Regions from separate parts of the Paenibacillus sp. FSL L8-0340 genome, predicted to be linked through region 1. Evidence: riboswitches for the same ligand, from Rfam matches in the RefSeq annotation. Region 1 holds a riboswitch; each other region holds the start of a gene.
What was found. A riboswitch is a leader RNA that binds a small molecule or an ion and turns the genes downstream of it on or off. The one in region 1 is predicted to bind cyclic di-GMP.

Region 2: it holds a riboswitch for cyclic di-GMP, as region 1 does, so the genes downstream of both, NST07_RS14515 (hypothetical protein) here and NST07_RS02410 (collagen-binding domain-containing protein) in region 1, are expected to answer to the same signal.
Region 3: it holds a riboswitch for cyclic di-GMP, as region 1 does, so the genes downstream of both, NST07_RS32450 (FapA family protein) here and NST07_RS02410 (collagen-binding domain-containing protein) in region 1, are expected to answer to the same signal.
Region 4: it holds a riboswitch for cyclic di-GMP, as region 1 does, so the genes downstream of both, NST07_RS05175 (PA14 domain-containing protein) here and NST07_RS02410 (collagen-binding domain-containing protein) in region 1, are expected to answer to the same signal.

What each region holds. Positions count from the first base shown of each region.
Region 1 covers NZ_CP151967.1:524,636-529,127, reverse strand. The annotation lists gene NST07_RS02410 (collagen-binding domain-containing protein) at 142-2,427, opposite strand; cyclic di-GMP riboswitch class I at 2,511-2,600, opposite strand; gene NST07_RS02405 (hypothetical protein) at 3,224-3,637, shown strand; gene NST07_RS02400 (ASCH domain-containing protein) at 3,969-4,388, opposite strand.
Region 2 covers NZ_CP151967.1:3,246,269-3,250,760, forward strand. The annotation lists gene NST07_RS14500 (DUF4179 domain-containing protein) at 1-1,357, opposite strand, end outside; gene NST07_RS14505 (sigma-70 family RNA polymerase sigma factor) at 1,326-1,907, opposite strand; gene NST07_RS14510 (hypothetical protein) at 2,028-2,294, shown strand; cyclic di-GMP riboswitch class I at 2,393-2,484, shown strand; gene NST07_RS14515 (hypothetical protein) at 2,535-3,590, shown strand; gene NST07_RS14520 (hypothetical protein) at 3,724-4,083, shown strand; gene NST07_RS14525 (ketoacyl-ACP synthase III) at 4,121-4,492, shown strand, end outside.
Region 3 covers NZ_CP151967.1:7,083,082-7,087,573, forward strand. The annotation lists gene NST07_RS32440 (ABC transporter ATP-binding protein) at 1-564, opposite strand, end outside; gene NST07_RS32445 (FUSC family protein) at 877-1,980, shown strand; cyclic di-GMP riboswitch class I at 2,250-2,342, shown strand; gene NST07_RS32450 (FapA family protein) at 2,448-4,319, shown strand; gene NST07_RS32455 (flavin reductase family protein) at 4,360-4,492, opposite strand, start outside.
Region 4 covers NZ_CP151967.1:1,136,156-1,140,647, forward strand. The annotation lists gene NST07_RS05170 (sugar phosphate nucleotidyltransferase) at 247-1,620, shown strand; cyclic di-GMP riboswitch class I at 1,757-1,837, shown strand; gene NST07_RS05175 (PA14 domain-containing protein) at 1,850-4,249, shown strand; gene NST07_RS05180 (glycosyl hydrolase) at 4,457-4,492, shown strand, end outside.

The sequences.
Region 1 (4,492 bases):
GTTGTATAATAACCCTTAAAACGTAGTAAACACCGTATAAAAAGGCCGCTTCCGGGGATTCTCTCTCCGAAAGCGGCCTGAATTATGTTAAGAACATAGCTTATAGACTGCTATTGGCCTTAGTGTGATTCAATGAAAGCCTCAGCGTTTTCGTCTGCTGGTTCTTGCCGTTCTGCTCAGCAGCAGACCTACTCCGGCAATAGCGAGACCGGTAATATAATAAGGTGCCGGGCTGGCTTCACCCGTCTGCGGCAGACTCTCGGCTGGATCCACAGGACCCAGCGGTATTTCTTCATCAAGAATAACTTCTTCATCCGGTACCGAAGCAGGTACTGGGACAGTCACTGGAGTAGTCTCCGGCGTTGGCTGCACAGACGAAGGTGTGGTCACAGGGCCCAAAGGCAGCGGATCCTCATCAATCGTAATCTCCTGATCGTCATTCGTACCAATCACCGTTGGTGTCGGAGATGGCGTTAGCGTCGGGTCTACCGTTGGTGCTACACTCGTCGGCGCTGGCGTTGGGTCTACCGTTGGTACTACACTCGTCGGCGCTGGCGTTGGGTCTACCGTTGGCGCTACGCTTGTCGGCGCTGGCGTCGGGTCTACCGTTGGCGCTACGCTTGTCGGCGCTGGCGTTGGGTCTACCGTTGGTGCTACGCTTGTCGGCGCTGGCGTTGGGTCTACCGTTGGCGTTACACTTGTCGGCGCTGGCGTTGGGTCTGCCGTTGGTGTCGGTGTCGGTGTTGGTGTCGGTGTCGGTACCGGCGTTGGCGTTGGCGTCGCCGTTGGTGTCACCGTTGGCGTTGGCGTCGGTGTTGGTACCGGCGTTGGTGTTGGCGTCGCCGTCGGTATCGGTGTCGGTGTTGGCGTCGTCGTCGGTATCGGCGCTGGTGTTGGTGTTGGCGTTGGTGTCGGCACCGGTGTTGGCGTTGGTGTTGGCGTCGCCGTCGGTATCGGCGTCGGTGTTGGCGTCGTCGTCGATATCGGCGCTGGTGTTGGTGTTGGCACCGGTGTTGGCACCGGTGTTGGCACCGGTGTCGGCGTTGGTATCGCCGTCGGTGTTGGCGTCGCCGTCGGTGTTGATGTTGGTACCGGAGTTGGCGTTGGCGTCGCCGTTGCCGTCGGTATCGGCGTCGGTACCGGCGTTGGCGTTGGCGTCGGCGTTGGCGTTGGCGTTGGCGTCGCCGTCGGTGTTGGCGTCGCCGTTGGTGTCGGTGTCGCCGTTGGTGTCGGTGTTGGCGTCGGTGTCGGTACCGGCGTTGGCGTTGGCGTCGCCGTTGGTGTCGGTGTTGGCGTCGGCGTTGGTGTCGGTGTTGGCGTCGCCGTCGGTATCGGCGTCGGTGTTGGCGTCGCCGTTGGTGTCGGTGTCGCCGTTGGTGTTGGTGTTGGCGTTGGTACCGGCGTTGGCGTCGCCGTCGGTGTCGGTGTCGCCGTTGGTGTCGGTGTTGGCGTCGCCGTCGGTGTCGCCGTTGGTGTCGGTGTCGGTGTTGGCGTCGCCGTCGGTGTCGCCGTCGGTGTCGCCGTTGGTGTCGGTGTCGGTGTTGGCGTCGCCGTCGGTGTCGCCGTTGGTGTCGGTGTCGGCCCGACTGGCGGCACCGTTCCCTCAAAGGTATGATGATGCATCTGAATATAACCGCTGAATCCTTTTGCAATAAGAGTACCATGCAGCTCAGCACGGCTGAACGCCACAAAGGCATGAGGCGCTAACATGGAGCCTTCAATGGTCGTGTTGCCATTAGCTACAGAAGAAGCTTCGTAGAAGTTGAACAACACATTATGAGATTTTCCGTTCCACATTTGAAAATCCGGAATGACGACCTTATTCCCGCTTACATTGATAATTACCGTGGCGTTTCCTGCAATATTGAACTGGAGACCGTTGGTAACCGCCAAATCCGCAGCAGTCAAATGAATGACATTAAAGGAATCCGGAGCGTTAATCGTCATTTTCCCTCCATCTCTGACAAAGGGCTGCGTTTGTTTCAGAGCAGCGAGTTCACTCGAACGCTGAATCAAAAATTGCTCCTCAGCTTGAAAATCGATCGGATGATCCTGCCGCTTACCTCCTTTAAGATCGGCTCCTGAACTTTTCATACTGCCTCCATACACAGAGGTGCCATAAACTGTTCCATTTGAAAAGTCGATGTCTTTGCCGGCGATAAGCACATCTCCGCCCACAGCATCCTTGGATACGCCATATCCCTGAAGAGTAATGTTCCCTGCAGCAGCGAGCCGTCCGTGGATCTGGTCATTGCTTTGTGCAAAATCTCCAAAGATAAAGGCGTTGAAATTCCCGGCGACTCCCAGCACCGGTGTTGGGGTGTACGGCATACTTGCCGCCGCTTCTGCATTGATCCCCGGATGAAGCATATTGCCGACGGTTAAAACCCCCGTCAGAATCAAGGCTAATGATTTTTTCCTCAACAATGATATGTACCTCCTATGTAACTATTCTATGAATGCACAGATTAGCCCGTAACAACAAAAAGACCGCCAAGAAGGGTTAGCTTCATGGCGGCCGGACGATCGTGGCACCTTTAGAGTGCTGTAGATTCCTGACTTTGCGTCCCGCTCTTTCGAACGGTTTGCGATTATACATGAGAAGTTGGTAACAGTTGTTTTCTATGTAGTCTATGACTTTTGTTACTTTCGGACTAGAATCAGTCTATCTCTTCACCCCTCCGTTTGTCAATCTATTCCTTATTTTTTTTGCTAGATTCTCTGAAAAAGTCCTCAATTCCGCAACACATAAGGGTTTCGTTGTATTCACCGATCACATAAAACAAATTTTCAATATTAAAAATTAGTATATTCGAACCATTTTTCAACTCATGTCGAAACAGCAAAAAAACTGTCGCCAGCTCTTGGCAGCAGTTTTTAGTCATTGTCAATTTACATAAGTCAGCGGGCAACGGCCGGACTTAGGATTTGTATATTTTATAACAGCTGAACCCAGCCGATCATGGACATCCATAGTGGAACACTTAAAAACAACCCGAACAACAACCCGCGGCGGAGACTTCCCTCATAATTCATCACAATTCTCCTTTTTAATGAGCTTTATTTTTCAATATTTATTATTTCAATTTTAATATAAAATAATTCTTATAATTATTTTGTGAATTATGTCACATTGTTTCAGTTGTTTAGAAATTCCATTGATTAATTTTTGAATAATCGGTTAAAATACGAATATATGTTCTTATTAGAGGTGATTGAATTTATGCATAGAGCGGAGAGTAACGATAATACACTGGTCAAATCCTATATATTGCTTCCGCTGATTTTATCAGCCTTTGAACGGGATTCAGCCATTATGTCGACACAACTGCGGACCCCCGTCCCATACATGGATGTTCTCCGTACTGCTGCGAATGCGGCTACTGCCGATCTGAGGGATGTGCGCGCCGAAATGAGGAAACGCGGAGTTAAAGTCTATGAACAGCAGCGGCTCCAGGTCGGCATCGAGGCCAAATTTATATGCCGGGGATATCATGAACGGATGCTGCTGCTGGATGACGTCATCGCTGCACAGGCCGCTATCCATATGCGCAAATACCTGGGACTCGATATCTCCGGCTACCACAGCTATGAGGAACAGTACAAAATCAAATCCGGCCCTCAAGCAAGCCTATAGACTTTGGAGCGTTGAAGAATAAAAACAGGCCTCGCCATGGGAGTCGGCAAGACCTGAATAAAGTACCTGCTATAAATTACATTAAAACCTTCCAATAGCCCAATGTGCCGAAAATAACTACCAGCGCCACGGGATATAGAATTCTCCGGCTTACCTTATCCTTAAACGTAAGAAATAAACATAACATGCAAAGCCACGCAATAAGAAGACTGCCCATTTCCTATGCATACGCTCCTTCCTGAACAACCTGATTGGCTCCGGCAGAGATAAAGATACACAAAGCCCTATATTTAAAAAGATACCCGGGCGGTATCCCTTTCATACTTGTATTTCACCGGACCGCCGGAACAGGATACTCCCAGAAGCCCAGTCGGCCCTTGGCCGGAATGTTCCCCTCCAGAGGAGTGACCCCCGTCAGTTCCCAGGCAAACCGTCCCTCCCTATAATCTCCAAAGATATATTCGCTGCCGTAGGGCCAGCCTTCTTCAGCCATACCAGCTGTAACTTCATAACAGTTTATCAGCGAACCTGTCGCTATAATCGCTCCGGCAGGCAAATTGTCAGCTGTAAGACCGTGACGGGCGAGCACCGATTGGAAAGGCTCCTGTAGGCATATTGCCTTATCAATCTTCAAACCGGCATGAATGGCGATTTCACCCCGGTAAGCCGTTCTCCAGGAACGGGTCTCGAATGATTTTTCACCAAGCGCAATGAGCGTCGCCCAAGGCTGCCGTATCGTCAGGCATCGCATAACATCCTGCCCCCTCTCTGCAACAAAGGAAAGACGCAGTCCACCGGAAATCCGGAAAACCGCGCCGCATTTAGTTTTTTGAGATGATGGCGAAGGGATCCCCC
Region 2 (4,492 bases), 2.7 Mb from region 1:
CCCACTTGTCATTGGCAAATCTGTTGGTGAATTCGCCGCTGACCGACATCCAGCCGGATATTCCCGGTTCATCCTTAATTTCTTTGATCTCCATCTTGTTCACCTTCAGCACATCACCTTGAGCACTAAATACTGCGGGTTTCTCATTAAGCTCATGAGGATGGAACGTCACTGAATCGTTAGACTTGACGGGACTATTGTAACCATCCAGGATGAACCGTACTTGCCGGCTGTCATATGGAAGGCTCTTGAAATAGTAGGTCCAGTGCAGCTTGCCGGCTTGTTCTGTTGATCTGACAGTGTAGCCGAAGGAAGTGTCGGTAATATATCCGGACTTGTAACGGTTGATTCTTGAAACTTCTTCACCTTTCTCATCCTCAAAATGGAACATGAGCCCAAGAGCGTTATTAAGATTGGCAGAAATAAGGCTGGCTGCCTCTCCAGTAAGCGAGGTGTTGAATTTCAGTGTGACACCTGCAGGTGTATGCATTACTTGATCCATCTCCAGCTTCATCCCATCCGGAGTTTTATAGACATGGTCCTTCAAATCTGTGGTTACCGATAATGCCTGTGCTGCGGTCATATCTGCTTCATAGCTAAAACTCCAGTCTCCGGCGACTACCTTTTCTGTTTCACTGTTTGAAGCCAGTTCATGAATATTGCCTTGAATAACTACGGTGCTTCCTGGGCCTTCATCAGGGAATACGTAAGTCAACAGCAGAGAGGCTTGACCAGAGTTTCCATAAATGTCACTGGCCAAGGGCATGATCTCTTTCAGTTCTCCGATGTTGTGTCCTTGTTCATCATGGATTTCCAATTGGCTGGTATTAAATTTGGACATTGCGTCGTTGGCAGCATGTCCGGTTTTATCCGTAATGCTAATGTTAAGCACCAAACGGGTAGGATCAGCCACTACGTCCTGCAGGACAAAGGTATAGCCTTTATCGGTTTTCTCTATGCCAGGCTGCTGCACCACTCCGAGTATTTTGGCGTCCAGAAGACCAAGCTCTGCCCACTGGTTGGCAAGGAGGAACGGCTTCTGTGGAGGGTTGGACAGCGTCTCTGACACTGTACCTGATTTGCCTATAAAGAACAGTAATGAAGCAATTCCTATCACTGCAGCAACAGTGCTGCCCCACTTTAAACCTCCTTTTAGGGTGCGGCCCGTTTGCATTCCGGATATCTCGGATAATTGTTGCCCGGAGGCAGGCAGTATCTCTGTATTGCGAACTTGTTCCATAACGCGCTCTGTGAAATCATCAGCTAGATTAGAGCTTGTATACAATTGTGAATCCGTCAATAGATCGTTATCAGTGCCGGACAAGTCATTGTGATTGGTGTAAGCCCATTTTTTCATTGGAACCCTCCCTGGATTTCGACCATTGTTTCTTCAGCTTTTGACGGGCGCGGTGGAGACAATTTTTGACCTGATGCATAGGCATTCCCGTTATCGCTGAGATTTCCTCATAGGATAATTCATTGGTATAGCGAAGCAGCAGTACAATCCGGTATCGTTCTGGAAGCTTGGACAATTTCCGGTGCATTTCAAGCTCGTCTTCCTTACGCATATACTGCTCTTCAGGGGTTGGCCCGCGATCCTTCTCCTCCAGTAAGTTACTGCTTGTTAGGCCTGGGGATTTCCGCCTTTTCAGTGACCTGAAGTGGTTGATCGCAATGGCGTACAGCCAAGCCGCAAAGCTTGATTGGCTATGATGCCCGCGGAGTTTCTGGTATGCCTTAATAAATGTTTCCTGGGCCAAATCCTGTGCATCCTGGTGACTGGCGCCCATACCGAGCAGCAGACCATACAAGCTTGACTTGTATTTGTCTACAAGTACCGCAAAGGCCTCCCGGTTGCCCTGCAGCACTTCGGCAATGATTTGTTCGTCGTTTTCCTGTGCCTTCATCCAGTGCCTCCAATTGATTTATTTGTATATAAGACGCACCAGCGCCACAATATTTCTCACTTTTAATAAAAAAGAAAGATTATGTTCAGATCATACTACACATTGCAGGGGGAAGAGAGAATGAAACAAGACGAAGCAATCCGTCAGGTAGGCCTGGCCGTAAAGGGTGATCCGGCAGTCAGGGCGGTATTTCTGAAAGGCGCACATGCCAGAGGAGAGCAGGATGCTTACTCGGATGTTGATTTGTACTGTTTGGTCCACAGCGAGGGCTTGACAGATTTTTTAGCGCGCAGAATATCCCATATGGAGAGCTATAAACCGCTGATATTCTGGTCAAACGGATCTATGCACTATCGTAGCCAAACAGATACAGCGAACAATATTTGAATGTGAGAAAAAAGGAGGATAATGACTGCTATTGTCGAATTATAAATTTAGATAGATAATAAATACCAAAATATGTTTGTGATTCGGAAGCGCCAGCTGATGAACAAAGGCAACTCCGCCGAAAGGCGGAAGACGCAAAGCCACCGGTCTAAACCGCTCACGAAAGCGGCATGACAGCGGGGACGCTCATGTAGTTTGGTTTTTTGTTGTCTAAATACAACAAAAGGAGAATAAAAAAACATGTTTTTGAAGATTCGCCACAAATTGAGGCCAGGCTTAACGTTTATTCTGGCTGCGGTCTTGGCTGCAGGCCCCCTGATTGCCACTCCGGTCCACGCAGCTGCGAAGTACACTTTTACGGATGTCAAAACTGCATATAACATGCCGCTTGACTACAACTATAAGTTCACAGGTGACACGATCGCTTCACTGGAGAAGGATAGCAAAGGGGCTTATCAGCTGTACTTACATAACTGGAAGAAGAAGACGACGGAGAAGGTCACTTCAACTAACACGTTCAAAACGAACTTGCAGCTCCTGGGAGACAGTGTTTATTATTATGAGTCCACAATTGAAGTGACTAAGCAAATTAATATCTACCCGAAGAAGCTGGTACAGTACAATTTGAAAACCAAAAAAACAAGCGAGCTTCCGCTGGAAGTGAATAATCCGGAATTACTCGGTGTGGGTGATAAATATTATGCACACAGCAGTAGCTCATATTTTTACTTCACTAACAAAACGACGCTGGAAACCCAGACCATTAATGATCTCGGTTTTGATCAGGTCTACCAGTTTGTAGATGACAAGTTCATCTATAGCAAATGGGACACCGGCACGTTGTATCTGTATGATCTGCCAAGTTCAAAAACAACTGAGATTTATAAGCTGAAAGAAAATGAATCCTTCAACCTCGTAGCTTCGAATGGTAAAGATATTGTCTGGATGATTGACTCCAAAGAAGTGGATACTGCCGGCAAGACCAAAAATTACTTCATTTATATGACGATGGACCGCAGTAAAGCCGGAGCCCCTGTTAAAGTATTGCTTAAGCGTGAATGGGTAATTGGCGACCGGAATGATCTATTAATCGTGGGTGACAATTATGCGGTGTTCTCGGAAATGATGAACAATAAACTGGTAGCCCGCGGAGTGAACCTCCGAAGCGGGGAACTCTTTTTGCTTGGGGAACGAAACCGCAGTGCGGACAATTTTGTGTATTTTAATAAAGACACTTTGATCTCACGCGACGCGAATGACTTTATTGTGCTTCGTACAATAGTCAGAAGGCCCTAAATAAATTTTTAGAAACTATCAAAAAATGCAATTTGATGATAGCAGGAAAGCGGTAAATCTTGGGTATCAACCTATTTCCAATGAATCCCGCAATCACAAATTGAAAAAACAACTAGAGGAGTGTCGTTAAAAAATGATCGCAGAAACTAAAATGTACCCGGAATTCAACACCATCTTCATCAGCTTGCATGGATTTGCCGAATTGGCTGAAACGGTAAAAGAAGTGGAAATATTCGAGGCGTCCATGCCGACCTTGCCGATTCACGAGATGTCTCTGATTATTGACTGCAATGATATGGCGCCCTTCAAGCCGGAGATATTGCCGGTTCTGGAACGCTGCTATGTGCTGTATAACGGATTTAAACATGCGGTTCTGGTGAATCCGAAGAAAGTGGTAGCCAAATCTCAATTACAGAGAGTAGCTCCAAGCGCCGGATTTAAAGGACATTTTGTGGACACGGTGGAAGAGGCATGGGCAATCGTTAAATCCTAAATCGTATATCCTAAATCTAAGCAGAGGGTGGTCGACCATGGCTAATGTCAAAATAATAAGCACCGAAGTGTACCATCCTGCCTATAAGATCAGCAATGAGGAATTGGCTCTGCAGGCCGGAGCTTCAGCGGACAAGCTTATCGGCATTTGGGAGTTCTTTGGCCGTAAGGATCGTTATTACGCGGCGGACTATGAAGAGAGCACGCTTTATATGGCTATTGAAGCATCCAAAAGGCTATTGAAGAACTGCGGGCTCAGCGGAAGCGATTTGGATATGATCGTATTCTCCTCAGGAACACATGATTTCAGCGCTCCGACAGATGCTGCATTTGTGCACCAGGCACTGGAGGGTAAAGATTCCTGCATTATCTATGACAGTAATGCCAACTGTGTAGGTATGGTTGTCGCT
Region 3 (4,492 bases), 900 kb from region 1:
GATGCCCAGCCGCTGCTGCATTTCCCGCAGAATGTACTGCATTTCCGTGCGCAGCTTCAGATCAAGTGCCGAAAGAGGCTCATCGAGCAGCAGCACCTGCGGTTCATTGACGATGGCCCGGGCAATCGCTACACGCTGCCTCTGTCCGCCGGACATTTCATTAATGGCCCGCTGATCGTAGCCTACAAGGTTGACGAAGCGCAGCGCCTCCTGCACCTTTTGCGTGATGACCTCTTTCTTAAGCTTCTTGATCCGCAGTCCAAAGGCCACATTCTCAAATACGTTCAGGTGCGGAAACAAGGCATAGTCCTGAAATACCGTATTGACCTGCCGTTCGTTGGCGGGAATGTGGTTGATGATTTTGCCGTTCAAATAAATGGAACCTTCCGTTGGTTCAGCGAACCCGGCGATCAGACGCAGGATTGTCGTCTTTCCGCAGCCCGAGGGTCCCAGCAGTGTATAGAATTTGCCGCGTTCGATCTCGAAGCTGACTCCTTTTAACACGGCTTCTTCATCGTCATATTGTTTGGTAACCTGGTCAAAAGAAATAATAGTGTCTTCCAGGGTAGTTATGGCTAACGACCTCCCTTACCTTATGTAGTACAACCTATTTTACCCGCTTCTCGCAGGGAACAATCTAAAGTGGCATGCTCAGCGCTGATAAGCGACAATTCCTCCCTTCCTTCGACACACTTCAATATATATAGCATATAGGATTAATGCAATATATGCGATAGCTTACAATGTTAAATGCATCGCAGAAACTTAACAAGTTCGTAAAAACTATGCCCCGTTATTGTTGTTTTTGAGTGCTATAATGAAAATTGCTGAAAACCTAAAAATGTTCTCTTATTGATGTGAAAGAAGATGACTAACATGAACGAGGGGTTGCAGGACCGCCTTGAAAAATTCGGATTATCTCTATATATGATACGCGTTACGATTGCTGCTTCACTCTCCTGGCTTGCGGTTCACAGCTTGCATGGCGACAGTTATTTATACTTTGCACCGCTTGCCGCAATTCTTATCACCCAAGGAAGCGTCAAGGCTTCACTGGAAAAAGGGATTTACCGTCTGATGGGCGTTGTGCTCGGTGGAATTGTCAGCCTGCTCGTGGGCCATTTCTTCGACGTGGGGGCACTGTCTATTCTGCTGATGCTGCTGATCGGCATCGGTGTGGCCACCGCCTGCCGGATTAACATTCAAGCCGTTTCCCAGGTCGGTGTGACCTCCGTGCTGGCATTGACCTTTTATCAGGACCCTTATATCGTGTGGAGAGTCGCGGAGACCTTAATCGGCGTACTGATTGCCTTAATAATAAATATGATTATCGTCCCCCCCGGGGGGTTCGTCAAGGTTAAACGCCTGGCACTGGAAGGGACCCTGCTGCTGGCCGATGCCTTGACCGGACTCGCCGCAGAGAGCAGCAGTTCTAAGCAGGCTCCGGAGAGGCTGGTGCGTTCCGGACAACTGCTGGCGAAGAGCGACAAGCAGCAGAAAGAGCTGCACTATACGTTATCCCATTATCAATGCCGCAGCGGATTGCGGTCATTGACACAGGCAACCTCGCATCTGCAGAAGGTTCACCGCTACGTCAAGGAGATCGCTGAGGAGATTTCCCTCCTGCCTGCACATTATGCGGCAGCTGACTGGATGACAGAGGTCGTAACGGCAACCGCAGACTGCATCGCCCTGTATGGAACCAAAACTTTATCCGATGCCGAATGCACCCGTTCGCTCCCCGAAGCGCTGCGCCGCGCCCGGGATCTGCAGTTTGCCTGGTTCTCCGAGCTGCAGGGTCAATGCTCGCTGACAGCAGTCCGCGATCTCGGAGCCGTCTTCTCCCATCTGAACCGGGTGCTGGAGGAAATTGAACGGGCCGATTATGCAGCTACAGTTATACCGGCACCAGCCTCCGTCCGGTCCGGAAGCGCGCGCGCCGTACATCTTGTCAAAAGAGGGCTCTCCCACAAGCTATAAGCTTGGGAGCGTCCTTTTTTTGCAGAAACGACCCTGTCCTTTGAGATGAAGGCAGGGTCGTTTTTGCTTGTAATATCGCTTGGACTCAAAGCCGTCCCTTTTAAAGGGATACCAGAGAGATTTATTATTATTAAGTTGAAAAATTAATACTAAAGTACTAGAATTAAGCTTGTTTGTAGAATTATATTGGCAACCAACCCAGTATTGAACATTCCCTGTCGATTTGAGTCGATTAAATGACCTCATGCTGAATGTATATCATTGATCTATTTTTTTAAAGGCAAACTTCCCGAAAGGGCAGGACGCAAAGCGATGGGCCTAAGAATGTGAGACTATCCATTCATGGTCGCCAGGCTGCCAATTGAGATGTGACTTGGGTACCGGTAGGTGAAGACAATCTATCATAGTCCATGATGCTCTTTTCTGTACAGATACCATTGATTATACGAAGAAGCGAGGTTAGAGTAATGCCACAGCATATCATCGAGAAAAAATTCGGGCATGTATTTCATACCACAACGCCAATCGGTAACCCCGATCTTCCGGCTCTGCCCTCAGTGCAGGTTAAGCCGCTCCGTGAGGGAGATGAGGATAAGAACGGACGTATTATCGTACAGAACAACCAAATATTTATTACTCCTCCTCTGCCCGGCGGCAAACCCGCTGTCATTTCCTCCGTTCACCCTGTGGTGTTGAATATTAACCGGAAGACGGTGACAGATCCTACGGAGGTAACCCCCACGGACCGTATCACCTGGGAGATTTGCGAGAAGCCGCAGTATCAGATCACTGTATCCGAAGATAGACTGAAGGCCTACTTCACGCTCTACCGTGCAGAAAAGTACGCCTGGAAGCTCGCCAGCTCCCCGGCTGCAGCAGATGTCACGGTCCGGGCGGAACCAAATTGCGGCCTGCTGCTGTCCACCCTCACGGTGGACCAGATTATCGCCGGCTTCAAGAAAAGCTCCATTATGCGCGAGCTCAATATTCCGGCTCTTTATGCAGAGCTGAACAACCCTACCTATCTCCCGGTCTGCATCGCAGAGGGTAAAGCCCCTATTCCCGGCAAAAATGCCCGGCTGGAGCTGTTATTTGCCGAGGACAGGGAATATGAATTCATTCGGACTGCCGATCCTGCAGATTCCCTGAACCATCCAAGGGTTCCCTTTGTCCAGGAGGGAGAGGTCATTGCCCGTAAGCTGCCTGCAGAAGAGGGAGTGCCCGGCATCGACGTGTATGGCGGAATTATTCCCTCCCCGCCGCCGCAAGATATTCAGCTGGTCACTAAAGAATGTACAACCCTGCTGGCGGACGGCGGGATCGCCTCCCTCCGCCAGGGAAGGCCCCGCTTAACGGGATCTGGTCTGAACCGCAAGGTTTTTGATTTTCCCCAGACATATCTTGTTCCCGGGGACATGGACCCCGAAGCCGCCAAAATGATGTTCCCGGGTGATGTGGTCGCCACCAATGATATCGGAAACCAGACCATCCTTGAGGCTTTGGGAAATGTATACATATACGGCGACGTTACACATGCGACAATCACTGCTACCGGAAGCATTTTTGTCCAGGGCAAGGTTGTCAGCAGCCAATTGTACTCCGGTCATTATGGAGCGAGACATAACCGCCTCTGCATGTACTCCGCTCTCTTGATGGAGGAAATGACCAGTCTGAGAAAAGCGTCGCAGCAGTTGGCGAATACCGTCCAATCACGCCAGCAAACCGTAAAATACGGTCTGGTCGTTATGCTGCTGCTGGAAAGCAAATATGACCATCTCCCCGGCCTGATCAGTGATCTCCAGGAGGTTATTGCCGGGATGAATCCCGATTATCCTATCGACACCAAGCAATTGAGACATATGCTGGAGGTATTCCTGCACCCGGGGCAGTTCACCGATTTTTTCACGGATGCTGTACTAAGCACCTTTCTGAAGCTGTTGAAGGATTTGCATGACGCCATATCCGGGATGCAGGAGGAGAATACACGGATCGACATCGCCTCGTCACAGCATAGCATTATTAAATCCGGCGGAGATCTCCATGTTCATAAGGAGGGTATTCTGCACAGCCAGCTGTTCTCTTCCGGCAATGTCCGTTTCGTAATGAACGAAGCGGAATGCACGGACTCCACAGTCGAGGCGGCAGGCTCCATCAGCGCACAGACTGTAGGGAAGCAGTCCTCCGAGAAATCAGTGCTTACCGCCGGCAAAAATATTACAGTCCGCAAAATCTGCAACAGCGAAGTTACGATTGGAGAATACACCGCCAAGATCAGCGGGACAGATGAAGAACTTGTCTTCACTGCCCAAAGCCTGCGGTTAAGAAATCAGGCGCAGTAGCCTTCCTCTGCCTAAAATATCTGATCTATATAGATTGAACTTATAATTCTTCTATTTTGGGATTGGCCGTGACAGATTCATACTGAGGTCTGTCCAGCTCGAACGTCCGGCCAATTGCTGCATAAGACGCGCCGGCCAGACGGCTGACCGGCTTCAGCTTGCCGACATCAATT
Region 4 (4,492 bases), 610 kb from region 1:
GAATGCGTCCGCCTTTGTCTGCGGATTTCCACCGCGGACAGCGGTATAAATCAAGAAATCTGCAGACAACAGCGGCCGAAAGTCCAAACATTCCTTGCAGTGACTCCCGTAACAGTTGTATCTGAAGGCTATCGCGCAGCAACAGCGCGCTATAAACATTCTAGCATCTCGAGGTTGCTGTTTAGCTCGTAGCTCACAATAACAATCCGATATTTTTGCGTCAACACATAATGAGGAGGGTTCCATATGAAACTGGTACTTCTATCAGGCGGTTCAGGTAAACGTCTCTGGCCATTGTCTAACGATTCACGTTCGAAGCAATTTCTGAAGGTACTTGAGAGCCCAACGGGGGAACCGGAATCCATGGTGCAACGGGTATGGCGGCAGCTGGAGGAAGCTAATATGTCGGGTTCGGCTTATCTGGCTACCGGCCGCAGCCAGGTGGAAATGATTCAGAGCCAGCTTGGCAGCGAGGTGCCTATCATCGTTGAGCCGGAACGCCGCGATACGTTTCCGGCGATTGCCCTGACAGCAGCCTACCTGTATTCCATGGAAGGCGTTTCGCCAAGCGAGACCGTGGCCATCCTCCCGGTCGATCCTTATGTGGAAGCCGCCTTCTTCGATACAGTAGTGCAGCTTGAGCAAACGATGCAGGAGAGCGGAGCGAACCTGGCGCTAATGGGTGTAGTACCCGAACATGCTTCAGAAAAATACGGATACATCATTCCTACCAGCGCTGAGGCGGGAGCAAGCGGCTATCTGCAGGTAAGCCACTTCCAGGAGAAACCTGACCGTGAGCAGGCCGAGGAACTGATCAGCCGGAATGCCCTCTGGAACTGCGGCGTGTTCGCGTTCCGCCTGGGTTATCTGCTTGATATTCTGCAGCGTAAGGGATTGCCGCTGAACTATGAGGAACTGCAGAAGCAGTACAAACTGCTTGCTTCCATCAGCTTTGACTATGAAGTGGTGGAAAAAGAGGAGAAAATCGTAGTTCAGCCTTATGCCGGGTTCTGGAAGGATCTGGGAACCTGGAACACGCTAACTGAAGAAATGAACAGCAATCATGTAGGCAAAGGGTTCGTGACGGCGGATTCCGAAGGCACATGCCTGATTAATGAGCTGGATATTCCGATTACGGTGATCGGTGCGAAGGATCTGATTATCGCTGCCAGCCCGGACGGGATTTTGGTTACCCATAAAGCGGAGAGTCCGAGAATCAAGGAAGTGCTGAAGTCTTTTGAACAAAGACCGATGTACGAAGAACGCCGCTGGGGCCATTATAAAGTCATAGATTATGTGAAATACGATGAGGGAAATGAAGTGCTGACCAAACGGATTTTTATCGAAGAGGGTAAAAATATCAGTTACCAGCTGCACCATAAACGCAGTGAAATTTGGACATTTGTCAGCGGTGAAGCAAGCATTGTGATTAATGAGAAGATGCATAATGTCAAGGCAGGAGATGTGGTTCGTATACCGGAAGGCACCAAACATGCGATCCTTGCGCTGACGGATGTAGAGTTTATTGAGGTACAGACCGGTTCGGAACTGGTAGAAGAGGATAACATCCGCATCACCTTGGATTGGGAAGATATAGCTTTGCAACAGTTTATCTCGTAGGCCTAAATAATCTATTTAACCAATTGTTGCAAATCTAAAACAGGCATTTAGAACCATTTATTAATCTATTTTTATTAATGCTCTAAATAAAAACTTCATAGGGACGATACTTACGGTAAGAGGGATAAATCCTTCCAAAACGACAAGGCAAACCTAATCGAAAGATAGGGACGCAAAGCCATAGGGCCTTCGCAAGAGTGGCAGCCTGGCTACCGAAAGGAAGATAATTTTGAAAACTTACCGTAAGTCTCGTCTGCTGTCCACATTGTTGTCTCTTGCCATATTGTTAACCACTGTGCCTTTAGGGTTTGGGCTGTCGCCTTCAACCGCAGAAGCCTCATCAAGCACAGCAGTGCCGGTTAATCCGGACGCTTCAGCCGAAGCTGTCAAGCTGCTTAGTAACCTCTATTCCATTACCGGAAAAGGGATTATCACTGGACAGCACGATTATTTGGAGAGCCCGGATGAATTCAGCAACAAGCTGAAGGGAACAAGCGGAGAATATGCTGCTCTTCACGGATATGAGCTTGGCGTAATTAGCGGCCAGTCGGAGAGTACGGCTGCTTCGCAGCGCAAGAATGTGGTGAACAGCGCGATCAACTGGTACAAGAACGGCGGCATTGTCACAATGACCTTTCATCAGAATCTGCCGGGGACGGCGTACCTCTGGTCCAATGTGCAGAAGCCGCTCACCCAAGCGGAATTTAACAGGTATGTAACGCCGGGCACGACAGAATACGCCAGCCTGATCACGGATCTGGATAAAGTGGCGGTGTCTCTTAAAAGCTTGCGGGATGCGGGCGTTCCTGTACTTTGGAGACCTTATCATGAAATGAACGGCAACTGGTTCTGGTGGGGGAAGAAAAGTAATTTTGCTGAACTGTGGAATATTATGTATGACCGTTTCGTGAACGTTCATCAATTAAACAATCTGTTGTGGGTATGGAACCCTAATGCACCGAATGCCTGGTCCGATCCTTATGCGCTGACCTATCCGGGCGCTAGCAAAGTGGATGTTCTTGCAGCAGATATATATGATAACGATTATATGAATAAGTACTATGACAGTTTGCTTAGTCTGGCTGCCGGTAAACCGATAGGTATTGGTGAGAACGGTGAGATGCCCAGCACAGCCAAACTGAAGCTCTCCCAGAAAAATTTCGTTTTCATGATGAACTGGGGAAAAATGCTCTATGAGAAAAACAGCACAACTACGATTAAGAGTTTCATGAGCGATAGCTATACACTGACCCGGGATCAATATAAGAGTTGGAGTGCACCGGCCACTGCGCCAACACCGACGGCAACACCGACAGCAACGGCAACGGCAACACCGACGCCAACGCCAACGGCAACATCGACGCCAACACCAACGGCAACATCTACGGCAACGCCAACACCTAAGGTTACGCCAGCACCTGTACCAACGCCTGACTCTAATGATTCAGTGGAAGCGCCTGTGGTGAGCGGACTTAAGGGAGAGTACTTCAAAAACATGACGCTTTCCGGTACGCCCGCCTTGGTGCGCAATGATGCATTGCTTAATTTTAACTGGCGCCAGGGTTCGCCGGATCCTTCAATCGGTATAGATTCCTTCTCCGTCCGCTGGACCGGTCAAATCAAGCCAACGTATAGTGAGACTTATCAGTTTTTTACCACTTCGGATGACGGTATCCGCGTTTATATTAACGGTAAAGCTGTCATTGACAGCTGGATGAAACAGAGCGGAGCCGAGCGTACCGGAAGCATCGCTTTAACAGGCGGTCAGTTGTACGACATCAAGGTTGAGTATTACGAGAATGCCGGCGATGCGAATATCCGCTTAATGTGGCAAAGTCAAAGCCAAGCCAAAGTGACGGTTCCGGCCAGCGCATTGTTTGTGAATGCCGGGGCAGCTGCTGCCAGCCAGACAGAATTGGACAGTACACTCAGCCTGATTGCAAAACCGGCTTTAGCGGCGACAGCAGCACCAGCCTCAACGGCAACGGCAGCACCAACACCGGTGCCAACACCGACAGCAACGCCAACACCGGTGCCAACGGCAACACCAACACCGACGCCAGCACCAACGCCAACACCGACGCCAGCACCAATGCCAACGGCAGCACCAACACCGATGCCAGCTCCAACGCCAACACCGGTGCAAACGACAGCAGCACCAACACCAGTGCCAACACCGACAGCAGCACCTGCTGAGAATGGACTAAAGGCAGAATATTTCAATAATATGCTGCTGTCAGGCACTCCGGCACTTGTACGTAACGACGCCATTCTTGATTTCAATTGGCGTCAAGGCACCCCGGATGCTGCAATCGGCATCGATTTCTTCTCCGTACGCTGGAGCGGCAAGATTAAGCCGCTCTACAGTGAAACGTACACAATCTATACTACTTCAGATGACGGCATCCGCGTTTGGGTCAATGACAGTCTTGTGATTGACAGCTGGATGAAACAGAGTGGAACCGAACGCATGGGAAGCATCAGCCTGAATGCCGGGCAGCTATATGATATTAAAGTGGAGTATTACGAGAATCAAGGGGATGCCAGAGCGCGTCTAATGTGGGAAAGCCCAAGCCAAGTGAAGGGTACTGTTCCTGCGAGCGCCCTGTTTCTTCCTTCCGCTTCCTAAGCAGAGCGACTGGTTAGCTTCTGTATTCACCGGCGGGTGCTGGTTAAGACGTTACAATTATAATTCCTAAAGTCCACTCTTAGTGGCCCTGCTTATCAGCAGGGCTACTAAGCTATAGCCCCCATTTGGCCTCGGGATGTATGAATCTGCATAGGAACGCATCCTGTGTGCCGTGGCGGTAGTTCCCTGGAGAAAGGAGATTACGATTTGAACACTTACCGCAAGTACCGCCTGTTTAATACG